4 regions of the Rhizobium sp. CIAT894 genome follow, and region 1 is predicted to be linked to each of the others. Evidence: predicted binding sites of a transcription regulator. Region 1 holds the regulator's gene; each other region holds the start of a gene.
The links. Region 1 encodes PhoB, which activates phosphate uptake and scavenging genes when phosphate is short. Its sites were predicted from a motif close to TGTCATNNANCTGTCAT; they were not measured.
Positions count from the first base shown of each region.

Region 2: a site for PhoB is predicted at 1,880-1,896, ahead of RHEC894_RS19180 (family 20 glycosylhydrolase). Genes of this name have one in related genera too.
Region 3: a site for PhoB is predicted at 3,902-3,918, ahead of RHEC894_RS20310 (1-acyl-sn-glycerol-3-phosphate acyltransferase). Genes of this name have one in related genera too.
Region 4: a site for PhoB is predicted at 1,460-1,476, ahead of RHEC894_RS11935 (UDP-2,3-diacylglucosamine diphosphatase). Genes of this name have one in related genera too.

Region 1 covers NZ_CP020947.1:558,089-563,727, reverse strand. The annotation lists gene argF (ornithine carbamoyltransferase) at 1-178, opposite strand, end outside; gene RHEC894_RS02765 (aspartate aminotransferase family protein) at 216-1,415, opposite strand; gene RHEC894_RS02760 (GcrA family cell cycle regulator) at 1,840-2,382, shown strand; gene phoB (phosphate regulon transcriptional regulator PhoB) at 2,971-3,654, opposite strand; gene phoU (phosphate signaling complex protein PhoU) at 3,792-4,505, opposite strand; gene pstB (phosphate ABC transporter ATP-binding protein PstB) at 4,550-5,365, opposite strand; gene pstA (phosphate ABC transporter permease PstA) at 5,381-5,639, opposite strand, start outside.
Region 2 covers NZ_CP020947.1:3,898,478-3,904,116, reverse strand. The annotation lists gene RHEC894_RS19185 (efflux RND transporter permease subunit) at 1-1,780, shown strand, start outside; gene RHEC894_RS19180 (family 20 glycosylhydrolase) at 2,050-3,954, shown strand; gene RHEC894_RS19175 (ROK family protein) at 3,951-4,868, opposite strand; gene RHEC894_RS19170 (exopolysaccharide biosynthesis protein) at 5,156-5,639, shown strand, end outside.
Region 3 covers NZ_CP020947.1:4,133,092-4,138,730, forward strand. The annotation lists gene RHEC894_RS20295 (primosomal protein N') at 1-1,257, opposite strand, end outside; gene RHEC894_RS20300 (dihydrodipicolinate synthase family protein) at 1,447-2,379, shown strand; gene RHEC894_RS20305 (GNAT family N-acetyltransferase) at 2,410-2,892, opposite strand; gene RHEC894_RS20310 (1-acyl-sn-glycerol-3-phosphate acyltransferase) at 2,909-3,859, opposite strand; gene RHEC894_RS20315 (tyrosine recombinase XerC) at 4,000-4,935, shown strand; gene RHEC894_RS20320 (TraB/GumN family protein) at 5,024-5,639, shown strand, end outside.
Region 4 covers NZ_CP020947.1:2,408,052-2,413,690, reverse strand. The annotation lists gene RHEC894_RS11945 (phosphoglycerate mutase family protein) at 1-650, opposite strand, end outside; gene RHEC894_RS11940 (hypothetical protein) at 928-1,260, opposite strand; gene RHEC894_RS11935 (UDP-2,3-diacylglucosamine diphosphatase) at 1,508-2,347, shown strand; gene RHEC894_RS11930 (MFS transporter) at 2,512-3,732, shown strand; gene dgcA (N-acetyl-D-Glu racemase DgcA) at 3,684-4,667, opposite strand; gene RHEC894_RS11920 (MlaE family lipid ABC transporter permease subunit) at 4,753-5,639, shown strand, end outside.

The DNA.
Region 1 (5,639 bases):
AGGAGACGCGGGTGCGCGTCGACGGCTTTTCGAAGATCATCGCCAGCATCTTGCCGGCGAGCGGCTTGTCGCCGGTGCCGGCCTTGAAGGCCTGCTTGCGGGCGAGCGCATCGTTCATGATGGTTCTGAGGTCGGCTGAGGTGACCGCCGAAAGATCGAGGAAATGTTTAGGAGCCATGTTGTTAACCTGTCGTGCGCCCGAAGGCGCAATCCCTTCAAGCCGTCTTCTTGATCTTGGCGGCGCGGATGCTTTCGGCAGCGCGCTCGAGGCGGGCGAGGCCCTCGCGAGCTTCCTCGGCGGTGACGACGAGCGGCGGAAGAAGGCGGATGACGTTGTCGCCGGCGGGCACGCCGAGCAGATGGGCGGCGCGGATCGCCTGCAGCAGTTCGGCCGAGGGAATGGCGGCCTTGACGCCGAGCAGCAGCCCCTCGCCCCTGATATCTTCGATCACATCGGGATAACGATCCTTCAGTGACGCCAGCCCCTGGCGGAAGACCAACGCGACGTCGCGCACCTGCTGGAGGAAGCCGTCGGCCAGAATGACGTCGAGCACGGCGCTGCCGACGGCCATGGCCAGCGGATTGCCGCCATAGGTCGAACCATGCGTGCCGGCCTTCATGCCGGAGGCGGCTTCCGCCGTGGCAAGGCAGGCGCCGAGCGGGAAGCCGCCGCCGATGCCCTTGGCGACAGCCATGATGTCGGGGGTGATGCCCGACCATTCATGGGCGAACAGCTTGCCGGTGCGGCCGACGCCGGTCTGGACTTCGTCGAGGATCAGCAGCAGGCCGTGTTCGTCGCAGATCTGGCGCAGCGCCTTCATGAACCCGGGGGTGGCGGGGCGCACGCCGCCCTCGCCCTGCACCGGCTCGACGAGGATGGCCGCCGTCGCATCCGTGATGGCGGCGCGCACCGCTTCGATATCGCCGAAAGCCACCTGATCGAAACCCGGCGCCTTGGGGCCGAAACCTTCGAGATATTTCTCCTGGCCGCCGGCAGCGATCGTCGCCAGTGTCCGGCCATGGAAGGCGCCTTCGAAGGTGATGATATGGAAGCGCTCGGGATGGCCCTTGGAAAACTGATAGCGGCGCGCCGTCTTGATCGCGCATTCGAGCGCCTCGGCGCCCGAATTGGTGAAGAACACCTTGTCGGCGAAGGTGGCGTCCGTCAGCCTCTTTGCCAGGCGCTCCTGGCCGGGGATCTCATAGATGTTGGAGAGGTGCCAGACCTTGTCGGCCTGCTCCTTCAATGCGCCCACGACATGCGGATTGCCGTGGCCGACCGAGGTGACGGCGACGCCGGCGCCGAAATCGAGATATCGTTCGCCGCTCTCGGTAATCAGCCACACGCCCTCGCCTCGCTCGAACCGCAGCGGGGCACGAGAATAGGTGTCATAAAGCGGCGCGGCTTCAGCCATGGCGCGGTCTCCCGATCAGCGTTGTCAATCACCGGACTCCGGCTAAGAAAACCAGGCCCGAAAAATCAAAAATGCCGCCTTGCGGCGGCGACTGGCACTATTTCCTTTTCGCGCTGCAATGTCAACAAAACTGCGCCCTTAGCGCATGCAGCAAGGGTGTACAGCAGCATTTTCAGTCTTCAACAGGCATTATTGCAGAAATGACACGCCGGGGCAGCAAGTTGGGGAAAACTCGGAATTCGATTCATCCGGATTCCCGCGACTCTTGTCAGGGAGTCAGGCTCACACTAGGTTAAAGTTCAATTACTAGACTGCATGCGGCGGAACTAGTCACCAAAATTGATCGGGCGTTTCTTGTTTCGGAGCCTTCCGGGACAACGGTGAGGGATTCTGCCATCACCAACGCGAAAGGTGGAGACAGGGCATGAACTGGACAGACGAGCGGGTCGAGAAACTCAAGAAACTTTGGGCCGAAGGACTGAGCGCGAGCCAGATCGCGGCACAACTTGGCGGTGTCAGCAGAAACGCTGTTATCGGCAAGGTGCACCGGCTGAGCCTTCCGGGCCGCGCCAAGGCCGGCGGCACGAACACCGCCGCGCGAACGCCGAAGCGCACCACATCGGCGCCGCGCGCACCGAACTACGCCTCTCGCATCACCACCACCACCACCCGCACCGTTACCCGCCAGCAGGGCGCGACGATGCTGAAGGAAGAGATCGAGATCGAAACGGTCGAGGAAATGGAATATGTGCCGAAGGGCAACGTGGTCGTGCCGATCTCGCGCCGCCTCGGCCTGACGGAACTGACCGAACGCACCTGCAAGTGGCCGGTCGGCGATCCGCTGAAGGATGACTTCCACTTCTGCGGCTGCGAATCCCCCGACAATTCGCCCTATTGCAGCTATCACCAGAAGCTCGCCTACCAGCCGGTCAACGAACGCCGCCGGGCAGCAGCGCGGGTCGGCTGAGCAGGTAAGACATTGTCGACATGCAAAAACGGGCCGCGCGGCCCGTTTTTTTGTGCGTGGGTGACGCGAACGCTTCGGGGTTTTGGCTGGAACTCCAAGTGAGATGAGCTCTATCTTGTGGTCGCTTTTTACGAACACAGTGCTTGCCGCATGGGTCCTCGGGTCAAGCCCGAGGACGACGGAGGGTGGGGAGACTCCGCCACAAATAGCGAACTACGCGCTGATTTTATTGCCGCCTTTTACTTTACGCGATCACCACGCAAAACCGCTGGCTCATTTGCTGAAATTCTTCCGGACGTCTCGCTTCTTGCCCATCTCGCCCCCCACTCTCCGTCATACTCGGGCTTGACCCGAGTATCCATGCCGCTAGCACTGCGCTTGAATTTGTTCGGCTACGGCCCCCTTTGTCAGTGTGAAAGCCAACGCAGCGCTCGCGGCCATGGGTCCTCGGGTCAAGCCCGAGGACGACGGAGGGTGGGGGAAGCAGGGCGGCAGGAACAGCGAGGCCTGCAGAAACAGCTCCTATGAGCTGCAGGAGCCAGCTCTGTAAAGCGACCCAAACCGCCCCCGAACTTCCGCTGAAACCCCTCAGGCTTCCATCGAATAACCGGCGCCGCGGACGGTGCGGATGACATCCTGCATGTTGGAGAAATTCAGCGCCTTGCGCAGGCGGCCGACATGGACGTCGACGGTGCGTTCGTCGACATAGATGTCGTGACCCCAGACGCCGTCGAGAAGCTGTGAGCGGGAGAAGACCCGGCCCGGCGACGACATCAGGAATTCCAGCAGGCGGAATTCGGTCGGGCCGAGGCGGACTTCGCGGCTCTTGCGATGGACGCGGTGGGTTTCGCGGTCGAGTTCGATATCGCCGCATTTCAGCACCGTCGACAGCACCTCGGGGCGGGCGCGGCGCAGCATCGCCTTGACGCGGGCAACGAGTTCCGGGGTCGAGAAGGGCTTGACGACGTAATCGTCGGCCCCCGTCGACAGTCCGCGGACACGTTCGCTCTCTTCGCCGCGCGCCGTCAGCATGATGATCGGCAGGCGCTCGGTTTCCGGCCGCATGCGCAGGCGCCGGCAGAGCTCGATGCCGGAGACGCCGGGCAGCATCCAATCGAGGATGAGAAGATCGGGCGTGCGCTCCTGAAGCCGCATTTCGGCTTCGTCGCCACGAAGGATGGTATCGACCTCGAAGCCTTCGGCTTCGAGATTGTAGCGAAGAAGCACGCTCAGGGCCTCTTCGTCTTCAACAACTGCAACTCTCGGGATCATGCGTGTCGGTCTCCTCGCGCATGATCCTTAAACCGGGGGTGATTTAAGCAATGCATCCTGCGCAAATTCACAAAAATTGGCTGCGACCTCTTTGCGCGCCCCACATGGGCGCGCACGCAATCGTCTGGTTTAGGCGGTTATTCCGTGACCGCGCCGACGGTGTTGGCGCTGTCGTCCTTCGGACGATCGCCTTCCGGCTGCGCGCCGGTCGCCATGTAATAGATGGTCTCGGCAATGTTGGTGGCGTGATCGCCGATGCGCTCGATGTTCTTGGCGCAGAAGAGAAGATGCGTGCAACTGGTGATGTTGCGCGGATCTTCCATCATGTAGGTCAAGAGCTCGCGGAACAGCGAGGTGTACATCGCGTCGATCTCGTTGTCGCGCTCGCGGATCGCACTCGCCTTGTCGGCGGCGCGCGTCGTGTAGACGTCGAGCACTTCCTTGAGCTGGACGAGCGCCAGCTCGGACAGATGCTCGAGGCCGCGGGCGAGCTTGCGGGGAACGCCGGTGCTCTGCACGGCGATGACGCGCTTGGCGGTGTTCTTGCCGAGGTCGCCGACGCGTTCGAGATCGGCGGCGATGCGGATCGAACCCATGATTTCGCGCAGGTCGGCGGCCATCGGCTGACGGCGAGCGATGGTGACGATCGCCTTGTCGCCGATTTCACGCTCGGCGTGATCGAGGATCACGTCGTCGGAGATGACCTTCTGGGCGAGCGCCGTATCGCCGTTGACCAGCGCCCGGACGGATTCGGCGACCATCTGCTCGGCCAGGCCGCCCATTTCGGAAATCCGCCGGGACAGGAACTTCAGATCATCATCATAGGCAGAATAAATATGTGTCGATGCCATGGGGCTTTATCCTCGAATAAAGGGAAGGCTTGCTGTCGCCAAAATCAGCCGAAGCGGCCCATGATGTAGTCCTGGGTGCGCGGGTCGTCGGGATTGGTGAACATCTTGTCGGTGTCGTTCTCCTCGACGAGATTGCCGAGGTGGAACATGGCGGTGCGCTGCGAGACGCGCGCGGCCTGCTGCATGGAGTGGGTGACGATGACGATCGTGTAATTCTCGCGCAGCTCGTGGATCAGCTCCTCGACCTTGGCGGTGGCGATCGGGTCAAGCGCCGAGCAGGGCTCGTCCATCAGGATGACTTCGGGGCTGACGGCGACGGCGCGCGCAATGCAGAGACGCTGCTGCTGGCCGCCCGACAGGCCGGTGCCGGATTCGTGCACGCGGTCCTTGACCTCGTTCCAGAGGCCGGCGCGCTGCAGGCTGGTCTCGACGATCTGGTCGAGATCGGCCTTCGACTTGGCAAGGCCATGGATGCGCGGGCCGTAGGAGACGTTTTCGTAGATCGTCTTCGGGAACGGGTTCGGCTTCTGGAAGACCATGCCGACGCGGGCGCGCAGTTCGACGACGTCGATATCGGGATCATAGATATCGTCGCCGTCGAGGGTGATCTTGCCGGCGACGCGGCAGCCGTCGATCGTGTCGTTCATGCGGTTCAGGCTCCGCAGGAAGGTCGACTTGCCGCAGCCCGACGGGCCGATCAGCGCGGTTACGGTGTTTTCGCGGATGTTCAGGTTCACATCGAAAAGCGCGCGCTTCTCGCCGTAGTAAACCGAGACATCCTGGCCGATCATCTTATACGGGACGTTGCTCATCTTCTGATCCAGCGCCTTTTCAACTGCAGCTTCGGTCAACATGTTCATGATGTTTAACTCCGTTTACCAGCGGCGCTCGAAGCGACGACGCAAGAGGATGGCGCCCATGTTCATGACGATCAGGAACAGGAGCAGGACGATGATGGCACCCGAAGTCCGTTCGACGAAGGCGCGTTCCGCCTCGTTGGCCCACATATAGACCTGCACCGGCAGGGCCGTCGAGGGATCGAGCGGCGTCGTCGGCGCGTTGGCGACGAAGGCGACCATGCCGATGAGGAGCAGCGGCGCGGTTTCGCCGAGCGCGTGCGCAAGGCCGATGATC
Region 2 (5,639 bases), 1.1 Mb from region 1:
TCCGGTCGGTTTTGCCGCATCAACGGCCGGCGAATATGTCCGTTCGCTGTTCTACGTCGTCGGCATCGCACTGGTGACCTCGTGGTTCGTCGCGGTCTATTTCACGCCCTGGCTCGGCTACATGATCCTCAAGCAGCGCCATCACGCCGGCGAGCATCACGACGCCTTCGACACCGGCTTCTATCGGCGGCTGCGCGGCACGGTCGGCTGGGCGGTTCGCCATCGGGTGATCGTGCTGCTCTTGACGCTCGGCACCTTCGTCACCAGCCTCTGGGCTTTCCAGTTCATTCCGCAGAATTTCTTCCCGCAATCGTCGCGGCCGGAAATCCTCGTCGATCTCTGGCTGCCCGAGGGTACCAGCATCAAGGAGGTCGAGGTGCAGGCAAAGGCGCTTGAAGCGAAGATGATGGATGATCCCGACAAGCGGTTCATCGCCACCTATATCGGCGAAGGCGCGCCGCGCTTCTTCCTGCCGCTCGACCAGCAGCTGCGTAACCCGAACTTCGCCCAGCTTCTCGTCATGGCCAAGGACGAGCCGTCGCGCGAGCGGCTGATCGTCAAGCTGCGCACCATCCTTGCGGAAGATTTCCCATCGATCCGCGGCAAGGTCGACCGGCTCTTCCTCGGCCCGCCCACAGGCTGGCCGGTGCAGATGCGTATCATGGGGCCTGATCGTCAGGAAGTGCGAGCGATCGCCGACCAGGTAAAGGCGCGCTTCGAGGCCAATCCGATGCTCGGCGCCATTCACGACGACTGGCTGGAACCGGTGCCGGCGATGAAGCTGGTGATCGACCAAGACCGTGCCCGGGCGCTCGGCGTCACCTCGCAGCGCGTGCGCCAGATGCTGCAGACCGCCATGTCCGGTGCGCCGCTCGACGATTTCCGCGACGGCGAGGAGACGGTCTCGATCGTCGCCCGCGAGCCGGATGCCAGCCGCTCGCTGCTGTCGGCGGTCAATTCGGTCTATGTGCCGACGGATTTCGGCGGTTTCGTGCCGGTCTCGCAGCTTGCCAAGGTCGTGCCTGTGATGGAGCAGGGCATCGAATGGCGGCGCGATCGCCTGCCGACGATCACGGTGCGCGCGACGCTGCCGGATGGTGTGCAGCCGAACGACGTCGTCATGAAGATGTATGCCGACATGAAGGACCTGCGCGACAGCCTGCCGGCCGGCTATAATGTCGAGATACAGGGCGGCGCCGAGGATGCGGCGGAAAGCCAGATGTCGATCGCCGCCAAGGCGCCGATCATGCTCGCCGTCATCATCGTGCTGCTGATGGTGCAGCTGCAGCATTTCGGCAAGGCGATGCTGGTGCTCGCCACCGGGCCGCTCGGCATCATCGGTGCGGCTGCCGCCTTGCTGATCAGCGGCGCGCCCTTCGGCTTCGTGGCGATCCTCGGCGTCATCGCGCTGCTCGGCATCATCATGCGCAATTCGATCATCCTGGTCGATCAGATCGACCAGGATATCAAGGCCGGCATGCACCGGCAGGAGGCGATCGTCGGTGCTGCCGTGCGGCGTTTCCGGCCGATCATGCTGACGGCGCTGACGGCTGTGCTGGCGCTGATCCCGATCTCGCGCGGCGTCTTCTGGGGTCCGCTCGCCTACGCGATGATGGGCGGCATCCTGGTTGCGACAGTGCTTACCATTCTGGTTCTGCCCGCCGGTTACGCCCTTTTCTTCGGCCGCGAGCCGAAGGCGAAGGACGAGCCAGGCCGGGATGCCGACGCCATCCAGGAAGAGGCGGATGACAGACATCCGCCGGCGTTGGCAGCCGAGTGAAGGCGGCGCGGCGAAAGCCGCGCCGTTTTCCTTCGCGAGGCGCACGCCCGTCAAAGCGTGCATTTGGGGCGGTTCGCGAAAACGCGAACTGCCCCAACTCGTTATTCCATCGTCATTCCAGGAAGCCGCGCTGCCCCGCTCCGCTTAGAATTCGAACGGCCGATTCCATTGCCGACTTAAAAAAGTTAAGCTTGCAAAAGCTTGCCGGGAGACCAGCCGCGATCTCGGCGATGCATTGCCGCCAGTCAGTTTGCGGTGGAGGCACGACCATGGCCGACTACCATCTGGAAGCAAGCTGGAGCCCGGTCGAGGGCAGTCCGGGACGGTTGATCCTGACGCTCTTCAATCTTTCACCCGAGCCGCTTTCCGGGTTTTCGCTCGCCTATACGTCGTCGACGCGGGTTGCCGACAAATATGTTTGCCACGGCGCCAGCCTGACGCGGCAGGTTGCGAATTTCCACGAATTCCAGCCGCCCGAGAGGCTGAGCATTGCCCCCGGCGGGCACTGGCGGTTCACCGTCGAGGGGCTGGCCGACGAACCCAAACATCGGACCGACGGCATCCGGTCGGCCCATCTGAGGCTCGGTGATGGCCGTCGCGTCGCGATAGGTTTCGGCGATCTCATGCTCGAAGGCCGGGATGGCGGTGTGGCGCCGCCGCTTCTGCCGCCAGGGCGGATCGAGGAGCCCTATGCGCTGCTGCCCTGGCCGCTGTCGCTCGGTCTGAAAGCAGGAAATTTGCCGATCGTCCTCTATCCCGTTGAAAGAACCCGGCCCGATGCGATCAAGGCGCTCTCTCTGGTTCTTGCGCTTTACCAGCGGCTCTATCCGGCCGATGGCGTGCCATTCTCGCTGTCTGTCGTCAAAGGCGGGCGGGCCATTCGTTTCGTCACCGAATCGTCGATCGCCGCTTTCGCTTACGAACTGCGTTTCTCTGCCCATGAGGTCGTGCTTTCGAGTGCGGATGCAGCCGGGCGGCAATACGGGCTGATCAGCCTGGCGCAATTGCTGCACGGCGCCCGCGCCGATCGCGAGCGCTTCCAATTTCCCAATTTCGGCACGATCGCCGACCAGCCGCGCCATGAGTGGCGCGGCTGCCATCTCGATGTGTCGGGGCGCTTCTATCCGGCGGCGGACGTCATGCGGCTGATCGATATCCTCGCCTGGAACAAGCTCAATATCTTTCACTGGCACCTGACCGACGATGAAGCCTGGCGGCTGGAGATCAAGGCCTATCCCCAACTGACGGAAACCGGTGCACAGCACGGCCCGGACGGAGTGCTTATGCCGGAACTCGGCGATGGGCCGGAAGCGCCCGCCGGCCACTACACGCAGGGTGACGTCAGGCGCATTGTTGCGCATGCTGGCTCGCTTGGTGTCGAGGTGGTGCCGGAAATCGATCTTCCCGGTCATAGCGCCGCGGCGCTGTCAGCGCTGCCCGATCTCATCGACCGGCAGGAGCCGCCGGGCAGTTATCGCTCGCCGCAGGGCTATGCCAACAACGCGCTCAATCCGGCGGTCGAATTTACCTATGAATTCCTCGGCAAGGTGTTCGACGAAATGGTGGCGCTGTTTCCCGGCGCTTATGTCCATATCGGCGGCGACGAGGTGGCGCATGGAGCCTGGCTTTCCTCGCCGGCCTGCAAGGCGCTGATGAAGCGGGAAAAACTTGCCGGCACCGACGAGCTGCAATCTTATTTCCTGAAGCGCATCAAGACCATGCTGTCGGAACGCGGCAGGAAGCTCGCCGGCTGGAACCAGGTTTCGCATGGCGGCGGCGTCGACCGCGTCGACACGCTGCTGATGGCCTGGGAAAGGCCCGAACTCGGCAGCGAGCTGGCGCAGGAAGGCTACGACGTGGTGATGACGCCGGGGCAGGCCTATTATCTCGACATGGCGCAGGCGGAAGCCTGGGCCGAGCCCGGCGCAAGCTGGGCGGGTTTTACGCCGCCCGAGCGCGCCTATGCTTACGAGGCCGAGTTGCCGGAGGCGCTGAAGGGGAAGATGCGTGGCATCCAGGCCTGTATCTGGAGCGGCAACATCGCCTCGCGCACTCAATTCAACCGGTTAGTCTTCCCGCGCCTTCCGGCCATCGCCGAAGCGGCGTGGACGCCTTTGGCGCGCAAGGACTGGGATCGGTTCGCAGCGATCGTGCGGATGTGGCCGATGCTTTAGGACGCGGTCGCTTCGGCGTTCAACCCCAGCAGGGCTGCGCCGATCAGGCCGGGTTCGATGCGGCATTGGCTGGGCACCACCAGCGGGCGGTCGAACTTGCGCAGGATGCGGGCGCGCACCGCTTGGTCGAGTTCGGCAAGCAGCGGTTCGACATTGGAAAGCCCGCCGCCGACCGGCACGATGGTCGCGCCTGTGATGTTGATCGTCAGCGCCAAGGGCGAGGCGACGAGATCGACATAGACGTCGATGGTGCGCGTCGCCTTCTCCTCTCCATGCCGCCACTGGCCGATGATCTCCTCGCTGGAAAGGTCGAGATCGTGCAGCGTCCGGTGCAGCCGCTCCAGGCCGCGGGCGCCGCCGATCGTGTCGACGCAGCCCTTCTGGCCGCAGCCGCAGGCATAGGCAGGGATGGCCACAGGCGGATTGCCGGCTGCGGATGCGATGATCGGGCCATGACCCCATTCGCCGGCAAAGCCGCCGGCCTCGTTGACGAGGCGTCCGTCGGCAACCAGGCCGCCGCCGACGCCGGTGCCGAGGATGGCACCGAAGACGATGCGGTGGCCGCGGCCGGCGCCGAGACCAGCTTCGGCCATGGCGAAACAGTCGGCGTCGTTGGCGATCAGCACGGGCAAGCCGAGCTCAGCTTCGAGATCGGCCGCGAGTGTGCGGTCGTGGATGCAGGGAATATTGGCGCAGATCAGGCGCTGCGTATCGGGATCGACGACACCGGCGATGGACAGCGCGATGCGACTCGGCTCTTCGCCGGTCTCGGCGATGATGGCGCGCAGGGTCTCGACGAAAGCGGCGAAATCATCCCGAGGTGTGGGGCGGCGGCCGAGCGGAGCGATATTCGTCTCGGAGCGGGCGATACCGCCCTTGATGGCGGAGCCGCCGATGTCGAATGAAATGATCATTGCCACTCTGCCGTTTCTCAGGTCTTGCAGAGCGTCTGCTCGCACTGTTGGGTCGGAATTACAAGCTTTTCATTTGGCGTCGGGTTCAGGGTTGTGTCGTGTATCGCCCCTCTGCCCGTCGGGGCCGAAATTTCTCACCCCGCAAGTCATTCAATTGGCATATTGCGTCGCCAGAATTTGGCCCTACACTTCCATCATTTCTCGGATCCATGACAATCGAAAACGCCGATACCGACACACGCAGAAGCCGAAGACCACGTCCCAAAGGCCGTCGCCTTTCATCCATCCTGCGGCAGATGGCTGCCGATCGGAGCCGGGAGCGGATTTCAATCGGCGATCTGTTCCAAACGATGGGCGACAGGGCGATCAGCGCGTTGATGCTGATCTTCGCGCTGCCGAACGCTTTCCCCACGCCGCCGGGCACCTCGGCCGTGCTCGGCGCCCCGCTGGTGTTCCTGGCGGTCCAATTGACGTTCGGTTTGAAACCCTGGCTGCCGAGGGCGATCGCCGACCGGTCGATGCGGCGGGAGGATTTCGAGACGATCGTCGGGCGCATCCATCGCTGGCTCGCCTGGGCGGAGCGCATGCTGAAGCCAAGACTTGCGATCTTCGCCGAGCCGCCGGCGGAATATCTGGCCGGTCTTGCCTGCCTGGCGCTGTCGATCGTGCTGGTGCTGCCGGTTCCGCTCGGCAACATTCTGCCGGCGATCACCATTTCTGTCTTCGCCTTCGGTATCATGGGCCGTGACGGGCTCTTTGCGCTCGGCGGTT
Region 3 (5,639 bases), 850 kb from region 1:
CCGGATCAGCACCGGTGACAGGAAGCCGCCGCGCTCAGGCGCGTGCCGGCGCATATCGATGAGATGCAGGTCCGGCAGCGCCGCGTCGCCGAAACGGGTCGGCAGGTGGACGGTGCTGTAGCGCCCGCTCTGTCCATTGACCTGGCTTTCGACCGAGGGTGTCGCCGATACCAGAATGACGGGAAAATCGCCGATGCGGCCGCGCACCACGGCCATATCGCGCGCATTATAGAAGACGCGATCCTCCTGCTTGTAGGCAGGATCGTGCTCCTCGTCGACGATGATCAGACCAAGATCCTCAAAGGGCAGGAAGAGCGCCGAGCGGGCGCCGGCCACGACGCGCACCTCGCCGGTCACCGCCTGGCGCCAGACCTTTTCGCGCATGCGCGGCGCCAGATCGGAATGCCATTCGGCCGGCTTTGCCCCGAAGCGATCCTGGAAGCGCTCCATGAAACTGGCCGTCAGCGCGATCTCCGGCAGCAGAATCAGCACCTGCCTGCCGCGTTTCAGCGTCTCGGCAATCGCCTCGAAATAAACCTCGGTCTTGCCGGAGCCGGTCACCCCGTCGATCAGCGACACCGAAAACTCGCCCTTGCGGATGTCGGACACGATCTCTTCGGCCGCCGCCCTCTGCGGCCCTTCGAGCCGTGCGGCGGCGAAATCCGGATCGGGCATCGCCACCACCGGCGGCGGCGGCAGGAATATCGTTTCGAAAATGCCGAGCGTAATCAGCCCGTCGACGACGCTGGTCGAAACCCCTGCCGCATGCGCCAGGCCGCTGCGCGTCCAGGAAAGCCCGTCGGAGGCCGTATCGAGCACCCGGGCGCGCGCCGGCGTCATCCGCTCCGGTTCGCCGCCGACGAATTTCAACCCCTCCACCATCGGCTCCGGCTCGAAGGCATTCGGCGCCCTCAGCGCCATGCGCGCGACGAGGCCGGGCGGCGAGAGCGTATAGGTCGCGACCCAATCGATGAAATCGCGCATCTCCCGGGAGAGCGGCGGGCAGTCGAAGACATGGCTGATCGGCCGCAGTTTCTTCGGATCGACACCGTCCTCGCCGCCGTCCCAGACGACGCCGATCACCTGCCGCGGCCCGAGCGGCACCTGCACGACCGAGCCGGGCTCGACCGCCATGCCATCCGGCACCGAATAGGAATAGGGTTTGGGCGCCGGCATCGGCACCAGCACGGGAACCGTTCGGTTCGCGGGCGGTGCTTCGAAAAGCGCGCCAAAGAGATCGGACGAATCTGTGCTCATCGGGCGAGACCATGCCCGCAAATCGATGCAATTGGAACCGCAAAGACGGGGCGGCGTCTCTTGCATCCCTGATCGCCTGCAGCCCGAACGAAAAGGTTGCCGGGCAAGCGATTGGCTGCATAGATTGCCGGACGATCTTGTTCGAAATGCCGAAGCGCTGTTCTTCGGCCGCTGAATTGGAGAGCACCAATGGCCAGACTGACCGAAGATGCCAAGGGCGTCTATGTGATCGCCGTAACCCCGTTCACCGATGACGGCGCACTCGATCTCGGCAGCATCGACAGCATGGTCGATTTCTACGAGGGCGCCGGCGTCACCGGGCTGACGGTGCTTGGCCAACTGGGCGAGGCCCCGAAGCTGACCGCCGAGGAATCGCGGACCGTGGTCGAGCGTGTGCTGAAGCGCCTCGACGGACGGCTGCCTGTCGTGGTCGGCGTCTCGGCGCCGGGACTTGCCCCGATGCGCGAACTTTCCGAAGCCGCCATGGCAGCGGGTGCTGCCGGCGTCATGGTTGCGCCACCCTGGACCGTCAAGACCGACGACCAGGCCTTCGCCTTCTACCAGTCGGTCGGCGAAACCCTGGGTGAAACGCCCTTCGTGCTGCAGGATTATCCGCTCACCACCAATGTGACAATCGCGCCCAAGGTAATCGAGCGCATCGTCAACGAGGTGCCGAACTGCGTCATGCTCAAGCACGAGGATTGGCCGGGCCTTGCGAAGATATCGGCGCTTCGCGCCGCCAGCGACAAGGGCGGCATGCGGCGCATCTCCATCCTTTGCGGCAATGGCGGGCTTTTCCTCCCCGAAGAGATGGGCCGCGGCGCAGATGGCGCCATGACCGGATTCTGTTATCCCGAGATGATGGTCGGCGTCGTCGAGGCCTATGCGGCCGGACATCCCGATCGCGCCCATGCGATCTTCGACGCCTATCTGCCGCTCGCCCGCTATGAACAGCAGCAGGGCGTCGGCCTTGCCTGCCGCAAATATGTGCTTGCCAAGCGCGGCGTGATCAAATCCGCCATCCTGCGCAAACCGGGCGCCAGGCTCTCGGCACTCGATATTGCCGATATCGAGCGGTTGCTGGCACGCCAGGCCATCCGCCTCCGGGAGATCGGAGCGTAAATCTCGACGCCGCCTGCAGATTGCCATCCATCACCGGCGCGAATCCCTGACCGCTGGATCGTCGCGCTCACCCGGGCCATGCAAATCGAGACGATGTGTGTGGCCATCCCGCCCGGTGGCCTGAAATCCGAGCGACTCCCAGAATTTCGCCGCACCGGTATTTCCCGCATGAACGGTGACGATGCTGGAGCACGATCGCGCATGGTCGAGCAGCGCCAGTGCCAACATCCGGCCGATGCCGCGCCCGCGCATTGCGGGACGAATGTAGAAACGTCGCATCCGCAACGCGCCCGGCATGGCGGCTTCAATGGTCATGCCTCCAACGCCGGCAAACGCCCGATCGACATAGGCGCCCAGCAACCTTTCGCCGTCACGCTCGAACCTGACGGCACCAGCCGACCAGTCATCGATCAGCCGGGCGATATGGAAATATCCTTCCCGCCGGGCCTCGCCTTCGAGGTCTGCGATCTCATCCGGCAATCGATCGCGGATCATGCGGATATCGGTCGTCATGGCAGTGCCGATCGATTTAAATGGCAGGAACCGGAAGCTCGCGAGGGATCGCCGCAGCCGGCGGGCCGACCGGCGCAAAGGTCGCGTCGCCATCGGCTGCCATATCATGCACCGTATGTTTCTCCAGCGCCTTCGTCACCTCGTTAAGGTCGCCATCCAGATGTTCGGCAGGAATGAGATTGCCGATCACGAAATCGAAGCGGTCGCCGCGTTTGTTCAACAGTTCGTGAAACACCGTCATGTCGCGAAGTTCCGTCGACCATTTCGCCAGCCAGTAGAACAGGCCGGAATTGCGCGCCGTCATGTGGACGGGAAGGATCGGCAGATTATATTTGCGCGCCAGCCCGACGGCCGAAGTCTTCCATGGGCGTTCGTTCAGCCGGCCATTCGCCCAGTAAGCGATGCGGCCGGAGGGAAAGAGCACCGTCGCCTTGCCTTCCCGCACCGCGTGGTTGGTCAATTGCAGCGTCTCGCGCGCCTTCAGCTTGCTCTTATGCTCCTCCCGCCATTCGACGGGGATGATCACCTCAGCAAAGCGTGGATTGACGCGGATCGCATCGCGATTGGCGAAGAACATCATATCCGGCCGGCGTGCCTTCAGGAGATCGAACACGGCAACGCCGTCGGCAATGCCCGTGGGATGATTGCTGACGAGGATAAAGCCGCCGCTACTCGGAATGCGTTCGCCATTGGTGATGCCGATATCGAGTTTCAGCACGCCGCTCAGATATTCGAACGACTGGAAACCCGGCATTTTGGCAACCGCATTGGCGAATTCGATCGCCTTGTTGTAGCGCAGCAGCGTGTAGAGGAACGGTCGCATGACCGGCCAGAGCGGATGTTTCACGATCCTCTGGCCGCGTTCGGCAATCAGCGTGTCGACGATATGACCGGGCTTTCCCTGTGAAACGAGAGCGATCGCTTCCGCGAGCTGTCCGAAAGCCGTCATGGAATCGCGCCGTGCCATGAAAGATCCTGTCTATGGGGTATAAAGCTATCGCAGGAGAATATGATCCGGGGATGACAAAGGTTTGGCCGGCATTAGCAATTCCATAACCGTTCCTGCTTCAAATTGGCGGACTTGAAGGCAAATTCAAGGCCAGCGACGTGAACGAACTCTTGATCATCGCCGATCCCAGCCTGATGGCGGAACGGGCCGCATGGCTCGAAAATCTCGCCCGCGAACGTCGTCTTTCCGAGCATACGCTCGATGCCTATGAGCGCGACACCCGCCAGTTCCTGACCTTCCTGACCGGTCACCTCGCCGGCCCGACGACGCTTGGCGATATCAGGGAATTGCGCCCCGCCGATTTCCGCGCCTTCCTGGCGGCCCGGCGCAAGCAGGGCTCCGGCGCCCGCTCGCTTGGTCGCAATCTCGCCGGGCTGCGCTCGCTGCTGCGCCATCTGGAAAAGAAAGGCCTGGTCAATGCCGCCGGCGCCGGCGCGATCCGCTCGCCGAAACAGCCGAAATCGCTGCCCAAGCCACTGTCGGACACCCAGGCGATCACCGTCGTCAGCAACGAAGCCCAACTGCACGACGAACCCTGGATCGCCGCGCGCGACGCGGCCGTCATGACGCTGCTCTATGGCTGCGGCCTGCGTATCTCCGAGGCGCTGGATCTCGTTCCCGCCGATCTGCAAAAGGGTGCCACGACACTGCGCATCACCGGCAAGGGCAACAAGACGCGGCTGGTACCGCTGCTCTCCGTGGTTTTCGACGCGGTCGAGAAATATCGGACACTCTGCCCACACGATCTGGAGGCAGCAGAGCCGCTGTTTCGCGGTGCGCGCGGCGGCAAGCTGCAGCCGGCAATCATCCAGCGCGCCATGCAGAAACTGCGCAGCGCCTTCGGCCTGCCGGAGACCGCAACGCCCCATGCGCTTCGCCACTCCTTCGCCACCCACCTGCTTGCCGGCGGCGGCGATCTGCGCACCATCCAGGAACTGCTTGGACATGCCAGCCTTTCGACAACGCAGGTCTATACCGGGGTGGATGCCTCGCGGCTCCTGGAAGTGTATGATCGCGCCCATCCGCGCGCCTAAGCTTTCGTTAACGCATTCTCTTAAGGGAATATGCGCAAGCCGGGCGTAGAGCATGACACGCATAAGGCATGTGATCGGAAACACCATCATGACGATATCAATCGGCCGCCGGACGTCTTACCTTGCAGTGTCGGCCAATCTGCTTCTCTGGTTGATCGCAGCCTTTCATATACTGCTGCTCGCGGCCTTGTTTGTCGCCTTCCTCGTCGCAAGACCGGCAGCGGCCGAAGACGCGGCCTGCACCGGTCGCAACCTGATGGTCGAGCTGCAGCAGAACGATCCGGCCCGCTATGCCGAGGCGGTGAAGGAAGCCGAGGCAACGCCGAACGGCAAAGGCATTTTCTGGAAAATCGAAAAGCCCGGACTTGCACCCTCGTGGCTGCTCGGCAGCATGCATGTCACCGACCCGCGTGTGCTGGCCCTGCCGCCGCGCGCCCAGGCCGCCCACGACGCGGCGAATACGATCATCATCGAATCCGACGAGATTCTCGATGAGCGCAAAGCGACCGCCGCCCTGCTCGCTCGGCCGGAACTGACGATGTTCACCGACGGCACGACGATCGACAAGCTGCTTTCTCCCGAGGACTATAAGCGCCTCGAAGCAGGCCTCAAGCAGCGTGGCATCCCGCTCAGCGCCGTCTCCCGCATGCGGCCGTGGATGATCTCCAGCGCCGTTGCCCTGCCGGCCTGCGAGATCGCCCGCA
Region 4 (5,639 bases), 1.8 Mb from region 1:
AGGATCGACTCGTATCCTTGCAGGCGCGTTCCCTCGATCAGCGTGATATCGGCATTTCCAGGGTTGTCGGAGCGCTCGAACCATTCGACGGGGCGGTGCAGAAAATTCATTTCGACCGCCCGGTTGGTAACGCCATGGCCGACGATGACGACGTTGTGGTCGCCGTTCTCGGCGTCGCGCATTACTGTCTGAAGGAACAGCCGCACCCGCTGGGCTACATCCGCACGGCTTTCGCCATCCGGCGGCCGCGCATAGAACTTGCCGCTGTTGTTGCGCAGCCTCGCCCATTTTTCGAATTCCTCGGGGAATTTCTGCTTCTGCTCGGCATGGTCGTAGATTTCGGTGAAGAGACCGAAATCCTGCTCGCGCAACAGATAGTCCTCCCTGATATCGCCGACGGAGCTTTCCGGCAGGGCTGAGAGCAGCGCATCCTTGCTCTGGCGCGTGCGCAGGAATGGCGAATACCAGATGTGGAGCGGGGAAATTTGGCTCGGCAATCCCTTCAAGTAGGAGGCAATGACGCTACCTGCCTCGACCGCCTGGCGATAGCCCCATTGCGTCAGCGGCACGTTGTGATCGCCGAATTGGCGATAGGCCTGTTCGTTGATGTTGCCGAGGGATTCGCCGTGGCGAACGAGAAAGAGACGCATCAGCCATCCCGCATTGTCGGATATGGAATCGTCGCCATCATGAACGCGCCGGGTCCACAGGGCAACACTGCCGGCGAAAAGGGAGAGGGGCGAAGCACTTGGTCTCCGCTCGCTCCCAATCGCCGTGGCCCGTCGATCTTGCAACCTCCATCGTCACGGCAAGCGCCGACATAATCATCCTGAACCGCTCGACGGTGTCTTCATCCATTTTCATTCTCCCGAGGCTTAAACACTCGGGAGGATTCGGTTCCAAAAGTGAGAAGCGTCTTCGGGAAGATCAGCGGCCCTGGAAGATCTTGACGAGCTTTGGCGTAAACCGGTGGGCCTTGATGTCGAGGAGATCCTGGTAAGTGGCGCGACCGGAGATTGCAGCCGCCAGATATCGCTGGCAGGCGACCCTCGGAGCGTCCTTGTCCGAAACGTTTGTCACGATCCCCGCGGTACGACGCTGATTTGCGTCGAAATCCTTTGAACACTCTTTGACGAACTCATTTCTCGCTCTCGCGCTGCCTTCCAGCAGCGTGACGGTCGCATCATATTGCTGCTGCGTCGGTGCACAGCCTGCAAGCAGTGCAATAGAAATCATCATTGTCGCGGTGCGGGCGCGCATCATCAATCCCCTGGGGTTATGCCTTGATCGGCAATTGCTGTTAATTTGATTCTCGGTATGCGGGAAAGATCTCGAACCTCGCGGCCAAAAAATAAGATGTTCCGATTCCCGGGTGTTGGTATTGCGAGCTTCGGGGCCGGACGGGATCGACATTGCCATCTGGACCGAAAGAGCGGGTTTACAGGGCTTTTCCCCAGCCTGTCATCTTCCTGAAACACGAGTCTGGTTTTGGAAGGCTAGATGAAAGATGGGGCATGAGTGGCAGCTCGTGATAGACATGATGGAACCCAGACATTTCCGCACGCTCTTCATTTCCGATGTCCATCTCGGCTCGAAGGCCGCGAAGGCGGATTTCCTCTTGGATTTCCTGCGCTACCATGAGGCCGATACGATCGTCCTCGTCGGCGACATCGTCGACGGCTGGCGCCTGAAGCGCAGTTGGTACTGGCCGCAGGTCTGCAACGACGTCGTCCAGAAGCTGCTGCGCAAGGCGCGCAAAGGCACACGCGTCGTCTATATCCCCGGCAATCACGACGAATTCCTGCGCGACTTCCCGGGCATGCATTTCGGCGGTATCGAGGTCGTCGAGCGCATGATGCATGATGGCGCCGACGGCAAGAAATACCTGATCCTGCACGGCGACGAGTTCGACGTCGTCGTCCGCAATGCCCGGCTGCTCGCCTATCTCGGCGACTGGGCCTACGATACGGCGATCCGTATCAACCTCCTGCTGGCGGCCGTGCGCCGCCGCCTCGGCATGCCCTACTGGTCGTTCTCGGCCTGGGCGAAGCTCCAGGTCAAGCATGCCGTCAACTTCATCGGGGAGTTCGAGCGCGTCGTGACGGAGGAAGCCCGTAAAAGCGGTGCCGACGGCGTGATCTGCGGACACATCCATCATGCCATCATCCAGGATATGGACGGTATCCGCTACATCAATACCGGCGATTGGGTGGAAAGCTGCACGGCGGTCGCCGAGCATGAGGACGGCACCTTCGAACTGATCACCTGGCGGGCGCTCGCCAGCGCTGTGCCGGCCGTTGCCGCCGTCGAGCGAGAAGACGCGGAGTTCGCACCCCAAGCTGCCTGATTTTAGTGTCGGCGCCTCGGCGCCCGCGCTCTCAGGAATTTAGCCGTTACCTTCAGGTGACAGGCCCTATTTATTTTCTAAAACGTTTCAGTAGGGCTATTTCTCGCAATAGTCGCCTCCAGGGTGCCGTGTTAGGACAAGGTCAGTTTCCTTCAGGTCCCCCGATGATTCCCGCTCAACATTCTCCGACAGGTGAGGGAGCGCCGCCGCGCTTCCGGCTGCTCAGCGCGCTTTCTTATTGCGCGCCGCTGCTCGTCAACGGCATCGTTCTGCCGTTCTTTCCCGTCTGGCTCGCAACCCACAGTTTCAGCGACCACGAGATCGGCATTATCCTTGCCATACCGATGGTGGTTCGCGTGCTGGTGGCGCCTATCGTTGCCATGATCGCCGACCGTTTGAAGGAACGCGCCGACGTGCTGCTCTGGTCGGGTGGCCTGTCGCTGCTGACGGCGATCGCGCTCTTCTGGACGACGACTTTCTGGCCAGTGACGATCGTCTATGCGCTGCAGGGCGCCACCTTTGCTCCCTATGTGCCGGTCGTCGAATCGATCGTCATCTCGGGCGTGCGCCGCTGGGGGCTCGATTACGGGTCGATGCGCGTGTGGGGCTCGATCGCCTTCATCGTCTCGACGCTGGTCGGCGGCCAGCTGGTCAGCCGGTGGGGCGGCGAGATGGTGCTTAACGTCATGGTGTTCGGCTTTATCATGACCGTGGTCATGGCGATCTTCTGTCCGCGCATCGGCCCGACGCGGCGCCGTGGCCTGCCGCTCGACATTCCGGCCGCCACCGGCAGCGGCCTGCGTGAACCGCACCTGCTGCTGCTTCTGATCGGCGTTGCCATCCAGCAGTCGAGCCATGCGGTGCTCAATGCGTTTTCGTCGATCTACTGGCACCATCTCGGTCTATCGGGCACAGAGGTCGGCCTGCTCTGGAGTGCCGGCGTCGCTTCGGAGGTGACTGTGTTCTTTCTGTCGAAGCGTCTCAGCCGGCGCTTCAACGCCTGGACGCTGATCCGCTTCGGCTGCACCGTCAGCGTCTGCCGCTGGATCCTTTTTCCGATGAATACCGGCTTTGCCGGTTTCCTGCTGCTGCAATGTTTTCACGGCTTTACCTATGCTTTCGTGCATACCGGGGTGCAGCGGCGGATCGTGGCAACGGTGCAGGAGACGCAGGAATCCTCGGCGCAGGGCGCCTATTTCTTCTATGTCGGCATGGCGATGGCGCTGATGACCCTGGCGTCGGGTTATCTCTATGCCTGGCTCGGCGTCGTCAGCTATTACATCATGGCGCTGGTCGCGTTTACCGGCCTCGGCCTTGTCATCTCAGCCTATTACCTTCAGCCCCAGAGCGCGCTTTCCGGCGGAAAGACCAGGGAAGCAGCGTAGCGCAGGCCGGGTTCGCGGTCGCGGGCAAGCAGCAGCGGGCCGTCGAGATCGACAAAATCGGCATTCTGGGCGAGCAGTACGGCGGGCGCCATGGCAAGCGAGGTGCCGACCATGCAGCCGATCATGATGGAAAAGCCGAGCCGTTCGGCCTCGGCCTTCATCACCAGCGCCTCCGTCAGGCCACCGGTCTTGTCGAGCTTGATGTTGATCGCGTCGTAACGGTCGGCAAGGCTTGCGAGATCGCCGGTATGGTGGACGCTTTCGTCGGCGCAGACGAGCAGCGGCCGGTGGATTTCGGCGAGCAGCGCATCGCGGCCGGCCGGCAACGGCTGCTCGACAAGAGCCACGCCTGCTTGGGCGGCGATATGAAGATGGCGTTCCAGCACCGCTTCCGGCCAGCCTTCATTGGCATCGAGGATGATGGCGGCATCGGGTGCGGCGGCGCGAACGGCGCGGATACGGCTTTCATCGTCGCCGGTTCCGACCTTGACCTTGAGCAGCGCGCGGCCGGCATGTTCGCGCGCCTGGGCGGCCATCACCTCCGGTTCGCCAAGCGAGATGGTGTAAGCGGTGGTGAGCGGCTTCAGTTCGGCAAGGCCGAGACGAGCCGCGACGCTTTCACCGGTGCGTTTCGCTTCCAGGTCCCAGAGGGCGCAATCGACGGCGTTGCGGGCAGCGCCCGGCGGCATCGCCGAGAGCAGGTCGCGGCGCGAGATGCCGGCCTCGATCAGCGGGCGGGCGGCCTCGATCTGGGCGAAAACGCTCTCCATGGTCTCGCCATAACGGCGATAGGGCACGCATTCGCCACGCCCAGACGCCCCGTCTTCGGCGAGCGTGCAGCTGATCACTTCGGCCTCGGTCTTTGCGCCGCGCGAGATGGTGAAGGTCCCGGCAATCGGAAAGGAATTCATCTGGATATCAAGGGTGCGCGGCATTATTGCTGTCCTGCGAGCATGGAAATTGCAGCTTGCTTCTGTATATTGACGCGCCGGTCGTCGAACGGTCGTTCGCGATTCGGCAATGTCGCTGCAAGCCTTGAAAGACATAAGTATCTTGAACGCCGAGAATCGCAACGCTGCCTCGCTTGACGTGGACGACCATGCCGATGGCTCGGGGCAGTATGTGCGTCTCCGCGGCAATTGGCGCAGCGCCTACATCCATCTCGTGCTGCGCGATTTCGAAAAGCTCCTTCATCAGAAGGCCGGCGACCTGACGGTCGACCTCTCTGATATTTCGGATATCGATACCGCCGGAATCTGGTTGCTGTGCCGGCTGAAGAAGGAAGAGGAGGCCGCCGGCCGGACGGTTCGCTTCGAAGGCACCAATCCGCATATCGACGAAATGCTGGCGATGTTTTCCGAGGAGCCGGCTAAACCCGAGCCGGAGCAGCAGGAGAAGGTCTCGCTTGTCGCGCGCATTTTCGCGCCTGTGGGCAAGATGACCTATGACCTCTGGGATAATTTTGCCGCCTCCATGTACATCCTCGGCTCGGCGGTGCGCGGAGCGCAGATGAAGTTCGGTCGCGGCAGCGGCGTTTCGCCGGCCTCGATCGTCAACCAGATCGACCATATGGGCGTTCGCGCCGTTCCGATCATCCTTCTGATGTCGTTTCTGATCGGGGCGATCATCGCGCAGCAGGGCGCCTTCCAGCTGCGCTACTTCGGAGCGGAGGTCTTCGTCGTCGATCTCGTCGGCATTCTGCAATTGCGCGAAATTGGCGTGCTGCTGACGTCGATCATGATCGCCGGCCGTTCGGGCAGTGCGATCACCGCCGAAATCGGCTCGATGAAGATGCGCGAGGAGATCGATGCGCTGAAAGTGATGGGGCTCAACCCGATCGGCGTGCTGATCTTCCCGCGGCTGGTGGCGCTGACCATTGCGCTGCCGCTTCTGACGGTGCTCGCAAA